DNA from 2 places in the Streptomyces sp. NPDC006872 genome. Region 1 is predicted to be linked to the other one. Evidence: riboswitches for the same ligand, from Rfam matches in the RefSeq annotation. Region 1 holds a riboswitch; the other holds the start of a gene.

The links. Region 1 has a riboswitch for cyclic di-AMP ahead of ABZ725_RS23050 (M23 family metallopeptidase). Riboswitches for the same ligand answer to the same signal wherever they lie in the genome.
Positions count from the first base shown of each region.
Region 2: another riboswitch for cyclic di-AMP. It lies ahead of ABZ725_RS21065 (LysM peptidoglycan-binding domain-containing M23 family metallopeptidase); the one in region 1 lies ahead of ABZ725_RS23050 (M23 family metallopeptidase).

Region 1 covers NZ_JBEYIL010000007.1:425,884-430,289, reverse strand. The annotation lists gene ABZ725_RS23060 (pitrilysin family protein) at 1-127, shown strand, start outside; gene ABZ725_RS23055 (pitrilysin family protein) at 124-1,512, shown strand; cyclic di-AMP (ydaO/yuaA leader) riboswitch at 1,737-1,903, shown strand; gene ABZ725_RS23050 (M23 family metallopeptidase) at 1,915-2,658, shown strand; gene ABZ725_RS23045 (GntR family transcriptional regulator) at 2,847-3,542, shown strand; gene ABZ725_RS23040 (HPr family phosphocarrier protein) at 3,692-3,973, opposite strand; gene ABZ725_RS23035 (GNAT family N-acetyltransferase) at 4,152-4,406, shown strand, end outside.
Region 2 covers NZ_JBEYIL010000006.1:514,131-518,536, forward strand. The annotation lists gene ABZ725_RS21055 (tyrosine-protein phosphatase) at 1-85, opposite strand, end outside; gene ABZ725_RS21060 (alpha-galactosidase) at 321-2,396, shown strand; cyclic di-AMP (ydaO/yuaA leader) riboswitch at 2,701-2,858, shown strand; gene ABZ725_RS21065 (LysM peptidoglycan-binding domain-containing M23 family metallopeptidase) at 2,863-3,861, shown strand; gene ABZ725_RS21070 (GDSL-type esterase/lipase family protein) at 4,092-4,406, shown strand, end outside.

The DNA of each region.
Region 1 (4,406 bases):
GCCCGAGGAGGTGCAGGAGGTCGCCAAGGCCCGTCTGCGCCCCGACAACCGCGCGGTGCTCGTCTACGAGCCGACCGCCGCCGAAGCCCCCGCCGACCAGGACGAGAACGAGGAGGCGGCCCGGTGACCGAGCTCGCCACGATGGACTTCCACCCCCAGCCCCGGGCCGGCGAGGCCAAGCCGTGGGCGTTCCCGGCGCCCGAGCGCGCCGCGCTCGCCAACGGTCTGACGGTCCTGCACTGCCACCGCCCCGGCCAGCAGGTCGTCGCCGTCGAGATCCTCCTCGACGCGCCGCTGGACGCCGAACCGGCCGACCTCGACGGCGTCGCCACGATCATGGCGCGCGCGTTCTCCGAGGGCACCGACAAGCACTCCGCCGAGGAGTTCGCCGCCGAGCTGGAGCGCTGCGGCGCCACCCTGGACGCGCACGCCGATCACCCCGGCGTCCGGCTCAGCCTCGAAGTGCCGGCCTCGCGCCTGCCCAAGGGCCTCGGCCTCCTCGCCGACGCCCTGAGGGCGCCCGCGTTCGCCGACAGCGAGGTCGAGCGCCTCGTCCGCAACCGGCTGGACGAGATCCCGCACGAGCTGGCCAACCCCTCCCGGCGCGCCGCCAAGGAGCTCTCCAAGGAGCTGTTCCCGGCCACCGCGCGCATGTCCCGCCCGCGCCAGGGCACGGCGGAGACGGTCGAGAAGATCGACTCCGCGGCGGTGCGCGGCTTCTACGAGAAGCACGTCCGCCCCGCCACGGCCACCGCCGTGGTCGTCGGCGACCTCACCGGCGTCGACCTGGACGCGTTGCTGAGCGACACCCTGGGCGCCTGGACGGGCTCCTCGGCCCAGCCGCGGCCGGTGCCGCCGGTGACCGCCGACGACACCGGCCGGGTCGTCATCGTGGACCGTCCCGGCGCCGTCCAGACGCAGCTGCTGCTCGGCCGTATCGGCGCCGACCGGCACGACCGCGTGTGGCCCGCGCAGGTGCTCGGCACGTACTGCCTCGGCGGCACCCTCACCTCCCGCCTGGACCGCGTCCTGCGCGAGGAGAAGGGCTACACGTACGGCGTCCGCGCCTTCGGGCAGGTCCTGCGGTCCGCCCCGGACGGCTCCGGCGCCGCGATGCTCGCCATCAGCGGCTCCGTGGACACCCCGAACACCGGTCCCGCCCTCGAGGACCTCTGGAAGGTGCTGCGCACCCTCGCCGCCGAGGGGCTGACCGACGCCGAGCGTGACGTCGCCGTGCAGAACCTGGTCGGGGTGGCGCCGCTGAAGTTCGAGACCGCGGCGGCCGTCGCGGGCACGCTGGCCGACCAGGTCGAGCAGCACCTGCCCGACGACTTCCAGGCGACGCTGTACCAGCAGCTCGCCGCGACCGGCACGGTGGAGGCCACCGCGGCGGCCGTGAACGCCTTCCCGGTGGACCGGTTGGTGACCGTTCTGGTGGGCGACGCGGCCCAGATCAAGGCGCCGGTCGAGGCCCTCGGCATCGGCGAGGTGAAGGTCGTGTCCGCGGAGTAGGCCGCGGAGCAGTCACGGAGCGGACCCGGCAACGGCACGCGCGTGTAGGGGCCCTGGTCGACGGAAGCGTCACCAGGGCCGCTAGATGTCCGAATTGGGGCGGAGGTTGCCTGTCTGCCCTGTGGGATGCGCTACAAAAACCGGGATTCGTTTGAGGATTGAAACCGGCCCCGCTTAGCTTCGTGCGGGCTGTTCGTCAGGCAGTGCGCCGCAGCCGCGGCACCGGACAGTCATCGCCGAGTCCCCGTACGGCGCGAGCCAGGGGAGCCGGGGACCCACTTGTGAAGTCCCTGGGGTGAATCGGACGCCCGCGTGAACGCGAGGGGGTCCGTAGGAGACCTTCCTGCTCCGAACCCGTCAGCTAACCCGGTAGGCGAGAGGGAAGGAAAGGACACCCCTGTCTTGGCGATCACCTACGCCACCGGGAAGCACCGTCGGCCCAGCCGGATGCAGCGGACCACTGTTCGCGCGGCGGGTGTCGCGGCGCTCACCACCACCGGTGTCATGGCCACCGTCGCCTCCACTCCGGCCCTCGCCGCCGAGCCCACGCCCGAGCAGACCGGGCTGATCCCCGTCGTCACGGTCGGCGAGTCCGTCGCCGAGCAGCTCGACGACCAGGTCGCCGTGCAGAAGCACGCAGCCTTCGAGCAGGCCGCCCGCGAGGCCGCCGCCAAGAAGGCGGTGGAGGAGCGCGAGGCACGCGTGCGTGCCGCCCGCGAGGCCGAGCGCAAGCGCCTCAACGCCTTCGTGCTGCCGATCACCGGCTCCTACGTGTCCACCGGCTACCAGGCCAGCAGCTCCCTGTGGTCCTCCGGCAGCCACACCGGCATCGACTTCCACGCGGCCAGCGGCACCACCGTGCACGCGGTCGGCCTGGGCACCGTCGTCGAGGCCGGCTGGGGCGGGTCGTACGGCTACGAGGTCGTGATCAAGATGAACGACGGGACGTACACCCAGTACGGTCACCTGTCGTCCATCGAGGTGTCGGTGGGGCAGCAGGTCACCCCGGGCCAGCGGATCGCCCTGTCCGGCGCGACCGGCAACGTCACCGGCCCGCATCTGCACTTCGAGGCCCGCACCACCGCCGAGTACGGCTCGGACATCGACCCGGTCGCCTACCTTCGCAAGCACGGCGTGAACGTCTGACGACGCACGGCGACAGATCGTTCGGCCCCGGCCCTCCCGGCCGGGGCTTTCGTCGTTTTCGAGATCCTGTTGTCCAAAAAATATGCACGGATTCCAGTCCGCCATCGGAAATTCCCGCTGATTGCAATAGAGTCACGGAACACACGTCAATCGTCGACGTTTCACGGGGATTAAGGCGGAGGTCCGTCATGCGTATTCCGGCGCACTCGGTGTGCACGGCCATCCGGGACGACATCGTCGCGGGTGTCTACGAGCGCGGCAGCCGCCTCACGGAGGAACTCCTCGCCCGCCGCTACGGCGTTTCCCGTGTGCCCGTCCGGGAGGCGCTGCGCACGCTGGAGGCGGAGGGCTTCGTGGTCACGCGGCGGCACGCGGGCGCGTGCGTCGCCGAGCCGACCGAGCAGGAGGCTGCGGACCTGCTGGAGATGCGCATGCTGCTGGAGCCGCTCGGCGCCTCCCGGGCCGCCCAGCGGCGCACCGAGGCCCATCTGAAGGTGCTGCGCGGTCTCGTCCGGCTGGGCCAGGAGCGGGCCAGGAGGGGCAACAGCGAGGATCTGCGCTCCCTGGGGGGCTGGTTCCACGAGACGCTCGCCCAGGCCTCCGGAAGCCAGGCCCTGACCTCGATGCTCACCCAGCTGCGCCACAAGATCGCCTGGATGTACGTGGTGGACGCTCCGGCCGACCCGGTGGAGTCCTGGGGGGAGCACGGCGCGATCGTGGACGCGGTGGCGCGCGGCGACGGGGAGCGCGCGCGTGCGGTCACGGCGCTGCACACCGAGCGCGCGACGGCCGTGCACCGGCTGCGCTTTTCCGGCGGAGTGGAGCGCGTCGACCGTGTGAGGACTTCGCAACCTCCCGTAAACATGACGGGTCTGCGGCATTAACACGGGGGCCGTATACAAAGAGGAGTTAATTCGTGGGGCGCTATTTCTGCTGCCCATAAGCGGGAAATTCAAAGGGCTCGCCCGACAATTCGGACGAGCCCTTCGGTGTTGCGGGACGACGACTTTAAGGCAGCGCGCCGTCAGGGTTTTCAGACGGTCTCGGGGAGCTCCTCGAGACCCTCGGCGACCAGCTTCGCGAGCCGGTCGAGGGCAGCGTCCGCGCCCTCGGCCTCGGACGCGAGGACGATCTCCTCGCCGCCCTTGGCGCCCAGGCCGAGAACGGCCAGCATGGAGGCCGCGTTGACGGGGTTGCCGTCGGCCTTGGCGATCGTCACGGGGATACCTGCGGCCGTGGCGGCCCGGACGAAGATGGAAGCGGGGCGGGCGTGAAGGCCCTCGGCCCAGCCGACGTTGACGCGGCGCTCAGCCATGTGATGCTGCCCTTCAGTGTCTCAGGTTGTCTAGACCAGTGTTCCACACGTGAAGCGTGGGAGGGACGGTCCATGCGTCCCGTCCCGACGTGGTCGTCGGATCGCGGCCTCGATCCGACGTGCGTCCTCCACAGACTGCCTCGCGCCGTTGTCGTACGCGAGCCGTACTCTGGGCCCCATGCAGAGCGCGTCGGACCGGCACGAGTACCCCGCCCACTGGGAGGCCGACGTGGTGCTGCGCGACGGCGGCACCGCACGCATCCGCCCCATCACCGTTGATGACGCCGAGCGCCTGGTCAGCTTCTACGAGCAGGTCTCGGACGAGTCGAAGTACTACCGCTTCTTCGCGCCCTACCCGCGCCTGTCCGCAAAGGACGTCCACCGCTTCACGCACCACGACTTTGTGGACAGGGTGGGACTCGCGGCCACCATC
Region 2 (4,406 bases), on a different contig from region 1:
CGTCGACGGTCGGCAGACCGCCCACGTCCCGGAAGTTGCGCACGCCTGCCAGCTCGGGCTCGGTCGACGGGATCTGCTGCGTCACGGGTGCCCCTTCCTGTCGGTCTCCGTCGGCGCGGCTCGTGGTGGCCGACGGGACACCTCCTAGGACGATACGACATGGATTCCCCGGGCAACGGGTTGTCCACAGGCCCGCCGGCCGGACGTCCGCCCAGGTGAAGACTTGTCCGGGGACTCGGCGGTCGAGAGTTGCCCGAGGGGCCGACCGCAATCGATGATGTTGGTGCTTGATCGCACCTGTTCGAATTAGTGGGGGTTTGATGCCCGAGATCGCCGACAACGGCCGTACCTGGCTCCTTTCGGGGCCGACGAGCAGCTACGCCCTCCATCTCACCGAGGCCGATGAGCTGATCCACCTGCACTGGGGTCCGGGCATCGCGCTCGCGGACGCCGAGGCGCTCGCCCAGCTGCCGCCGTCGGAGCGCGGGGCGTCCTTCGAGTCCCCGCTCGACGGCCGCGAGGAGTACCCGGTCGAGGGCGGCCCCCGCTTCGTGCGGCCCGCCCTGTCCGTGCGCACCGACGAGCGACGCGGCACCGAGTGGACCTTCGAGGCCCACGAGAGCGACGGCGACGAGCTCAGGCTGCGCTTCCGGGACGCCGGGCTCACCGTCACCCTGCACTACCGGATGCGCGGCGACGTCGTCGAGCGCTGGACGACCCTGCGCAACGACGGCGAGCGGCCGCAGGAGCTGCTGCGCGCCGACTCCGCCGTCTGGACCCTGCCCGAGCGCGAGGACTGGCGGCTGTCGCAGCTGCACGGCCGCTGGGCCGCCGAGTCGCGGCTCACGCGCTCCCCCCTCACCTACGGTGAGAAGGTCATCGGCAGCCGCCGCGGCCACACCGGCCACCAGCACCTGCCCTGGGTCGCCCTGGACACCGACGCGACCGAGGAGCGCGGCGAGGTCTACGGCTGCGCCCTCGGCTGGTCGGGCTCCTGGCGGATCGCCGTCGCGCAACTCCCCGACGCGCGCGTGCAGATCACCGGCGGCGCCGGGTACGACGACTCGGGCCTGCTGCGGTTGGAGAACGGCGAGTCCTTCACCACACCCGTCTTCGCCGGCCTGTGGAGCGACGCGGGCTTCGGCGGCGCGAGCCGCGCCTGGCACGCCTACCAGCGCGCGTACGTCGTCCCGGACGCCGAGCAGGACCGGCCGGTGCTGTTCAACTCCTGGGAGGCCACCTACTTCGACATCTCCGAGGAACAGCAGGCGACCCTGGCCCGGCGCGCCGCGGCGATCGGCGTCGAGCTGTTCGTCGTCGACGACGGCTGGTTCGGCAAGCGCACCGGCGACCACGCCGGGCTCGGCGACTGGCGGCCCAACCCCGACCGCTTCCCGAACGGCCTGAAGCCCCTCGCGGACTACGTGCACGCCCTCGGCATGCAGTTCGGCATCTGGGTCGAGCCCGAGATGGTCAACCCCGACAGCGAGCTGTACCGGGCCCACCCCGACTGGGTGCAGTTCCAACCGGGACGAAAGCGGACGGAGTTCCGCAATCAGCTCGTACTCAACCTCGCGCGTGAGGACGTCCAGGAGTATCTCTGGGAGCAGCTCCACGGGCTTCTCTCCAGCGCACCCGTCGACTACGTCAAGTGGGACTTCAACCGCTGCTTCACCGACGCGGGCTGGCCGGACGACCCCTACCCGCAGCGTCTCTGGGTCGACCATGTGCGAGCCCTGTACGGCCTCCTGGACCGACTGCGGGCCGCCCACCCGGGCGTCGCCTTCGAGTCCTGCTCGGGCGGCGGCGGACGTATCGACCTCGGGATCATGGGCCGTACCGACCAGGTGTGGACCTCCGACAACACCGACCCGCTCGACCGGCTCGACATCCAGCACGGCTTCAGCCAGATCCACCCCGCCCGGGTCATGGCCGCGTGGGTCACCGACAGTCCCAACACCCAGCTCAACGGCCGGGTGAGCTCGCTGCGCTTCCGGTTCGTCAGCGCCATGGCCGGTGTGCTCGGCGTCGGCGGCGATCTCTCGGAGTGGAGCGAGGGGGAGCTCGCCGAGGCGCGGGAGTGGGTGGACCTCTACAAGGAGATCCGGCCTCTTGTGCAGCACGGCGACCTCTACCGGCTGCGTCCCCCGGCGGGCGGTCTGAGCGCCGTCCAGTACGTGCGCGGAGACGAGAGCGTCGTCCTCGCCTGGCTCCAGGCCCAGCGGTTCGGGGAGCCCGTGCCGGCGCTCCGGCTGCGCGGACTCGACCCGACACAGTCGTATGAATGCCGTGAAACGGGCGAAGTTCACCGGGGTGCGGTGCTGCTGCATCACGGGCTGCGCACCGAACTGAAGGGCGACCTTGATGCGACGGTTATCCGGCTCCGTCGCATCTGAGCTTTCTGTCCGAATTGGATCCTTAATTCCAACTCGCTCTGGAATAAAGGATCCTGGAGGGCTGTCACGTGAGCAGCGTCATATCCGTGACCGTGCGTCGTACGTCATGTTCACGTAATTCATGCGCTTTTCAAGGGTATTCGGCGAATGGCGGGTGTTTGGATTCACGGAGCGTGACCGGGAATTCTCACAGCAGATCAAGAGAAATGCATTAACCGTGCAACCTCTGCTTGTCCCCGTGCGTCTGGGTCGCTTACGTTCCACACCAATCCGGACGGATGCCTAATCCTGCCGCCGCCCGGAGTCCGCACACCCACCCGTCCACGGCAGGAGCGGGGGACCCACAGGCACAACCGCCTGTTCCGGTCCCGGAACAGGCTTGGGGTAAAGCCGCGCCTCGGCGCGGCCGGGCATCTCCAGCTCGCACCCGACAGCTCACCTCGCAGGCGCCGGAGAGGAATTCGCCATGCCCGCGAAGGGTAAGCACCGCCGTCCGAAGACCCAGCGCTTCACTCGTTCGATAGCCGTCGCCGGAACCGGCGGCGCAGCGCTCGCCCTTCCGCTCATGGGTGCCGCCGGCGCCCATGCGGCCCCCGCTCAGTCCGTTTCCCAGTCCGTTTCGCAGGCCGCGTCCCAGTCGGTCGCGCAGACGGTTTCGGAAAGCGCCGTGCAGGCCGCTCCGGTGACCCGGAAGACCGCCGCCGCGAAGACCTACACCGTGCGGTCCGGGGACTACCTCTCGAAGATCGCGGACGACCAGGACGTCAGCGGCGGCTGGCAGAAGCTGTACCAGGACAACCGTGCGGCCGTCGGCGACAACCCCTCGCTGATCCACCCCGGCCTCAAGCTGTCGATCGGCAAGCAGGCCGCGACCGGCACCACCGGGTCGTCCGGTTCGTCCTCCTCGGCCTCCTCTTCGGGGAGCTCGTCCTCGAAGTCCTCGAAGTCGGCGAAGTCCTCCGACTCGAAGGCATCCGACTCGAAGTCCTCCACCTCGTCCTCTGCCTCGTCCTCGAAGACGACCACGCAGGCCGCCGAGAGCAGCACCGGCGCCTCCAGCGGTTACCAGCTCCCCGTGGCCGGCGCCTCCGTCGGCACCGCGTACCACGTGGCCGGCAGCATGTGGTCCAGCGGCTACCACACCGGTGTCGACTTCGTCGTGCCGACCGGCACCTCCCTCAAGGCCGTGGGCGCGGGCACCGTCGTCTCCGCGGGCTGGGGCGGCGCGTACGGCAACCAGGTCGTCATCAAGCTCGCCGACGGCTACTACGCCCAGTACGCCCACCTGTCCCAGCTGTCGGTCTCGGCCGGCCAGACCGTGACCCTGGGTCAGCAGGTCGGCCTCTCCGGCGCGACCGGCAACGTGACCGGCCCGCACCTGCACTTCGAGATCCGCACCACGCCGGACTACGGCTCGGACGTGGACCCGATCGCCTACCTCCGCTCGCACGGAGTCTCCGTCTAGCACCCGCGGACGACCCACCGCCTGACACGCAGTCGAAGGCCGGACCCCGATCCCCGGGTCCGGCCTTCGGCGTGTCGGCGTCGTTTTCTTGATCGTTTCATTGCCGCCGTGTGGCGTGTCTATGGCAGCCGCATGGCATCCCTTTTCGCCCTGTCGACAGCCGGGCCAGAGTGGGGACACAGTGATCTCCGTCAGGGAGCAAGCGCTTTCCATCGCTCTTCGGAGGTCCCGTGTCCGGCGTCGTCCACCGCTGCACCGCCGTCGTCAAGTGCGCCGCGACCGCGGCGGTCGTGGCGCTTCTGGTGGCCGGGGCCGCTCCGCCCGCGTCCGCGTGCACCTCGGCCGTCGGTGCTGGTGCTGGTGCCGGTGCCGGTGCCGGTGCTGGTGTCGCGAGCGTCGTCCGCCCCGACGACCGGCGGCTCGTCTACGAGGGCCACTGGGGGCGTACCGCCGAGGCCGCCGTCACCGTCAACTCCGGTTCGCGGCTGCGGTTCCGGTTCGTCGGGAGCGCCGTCCAGGCCCTGTTCGACGTCTCGTCGGTCACC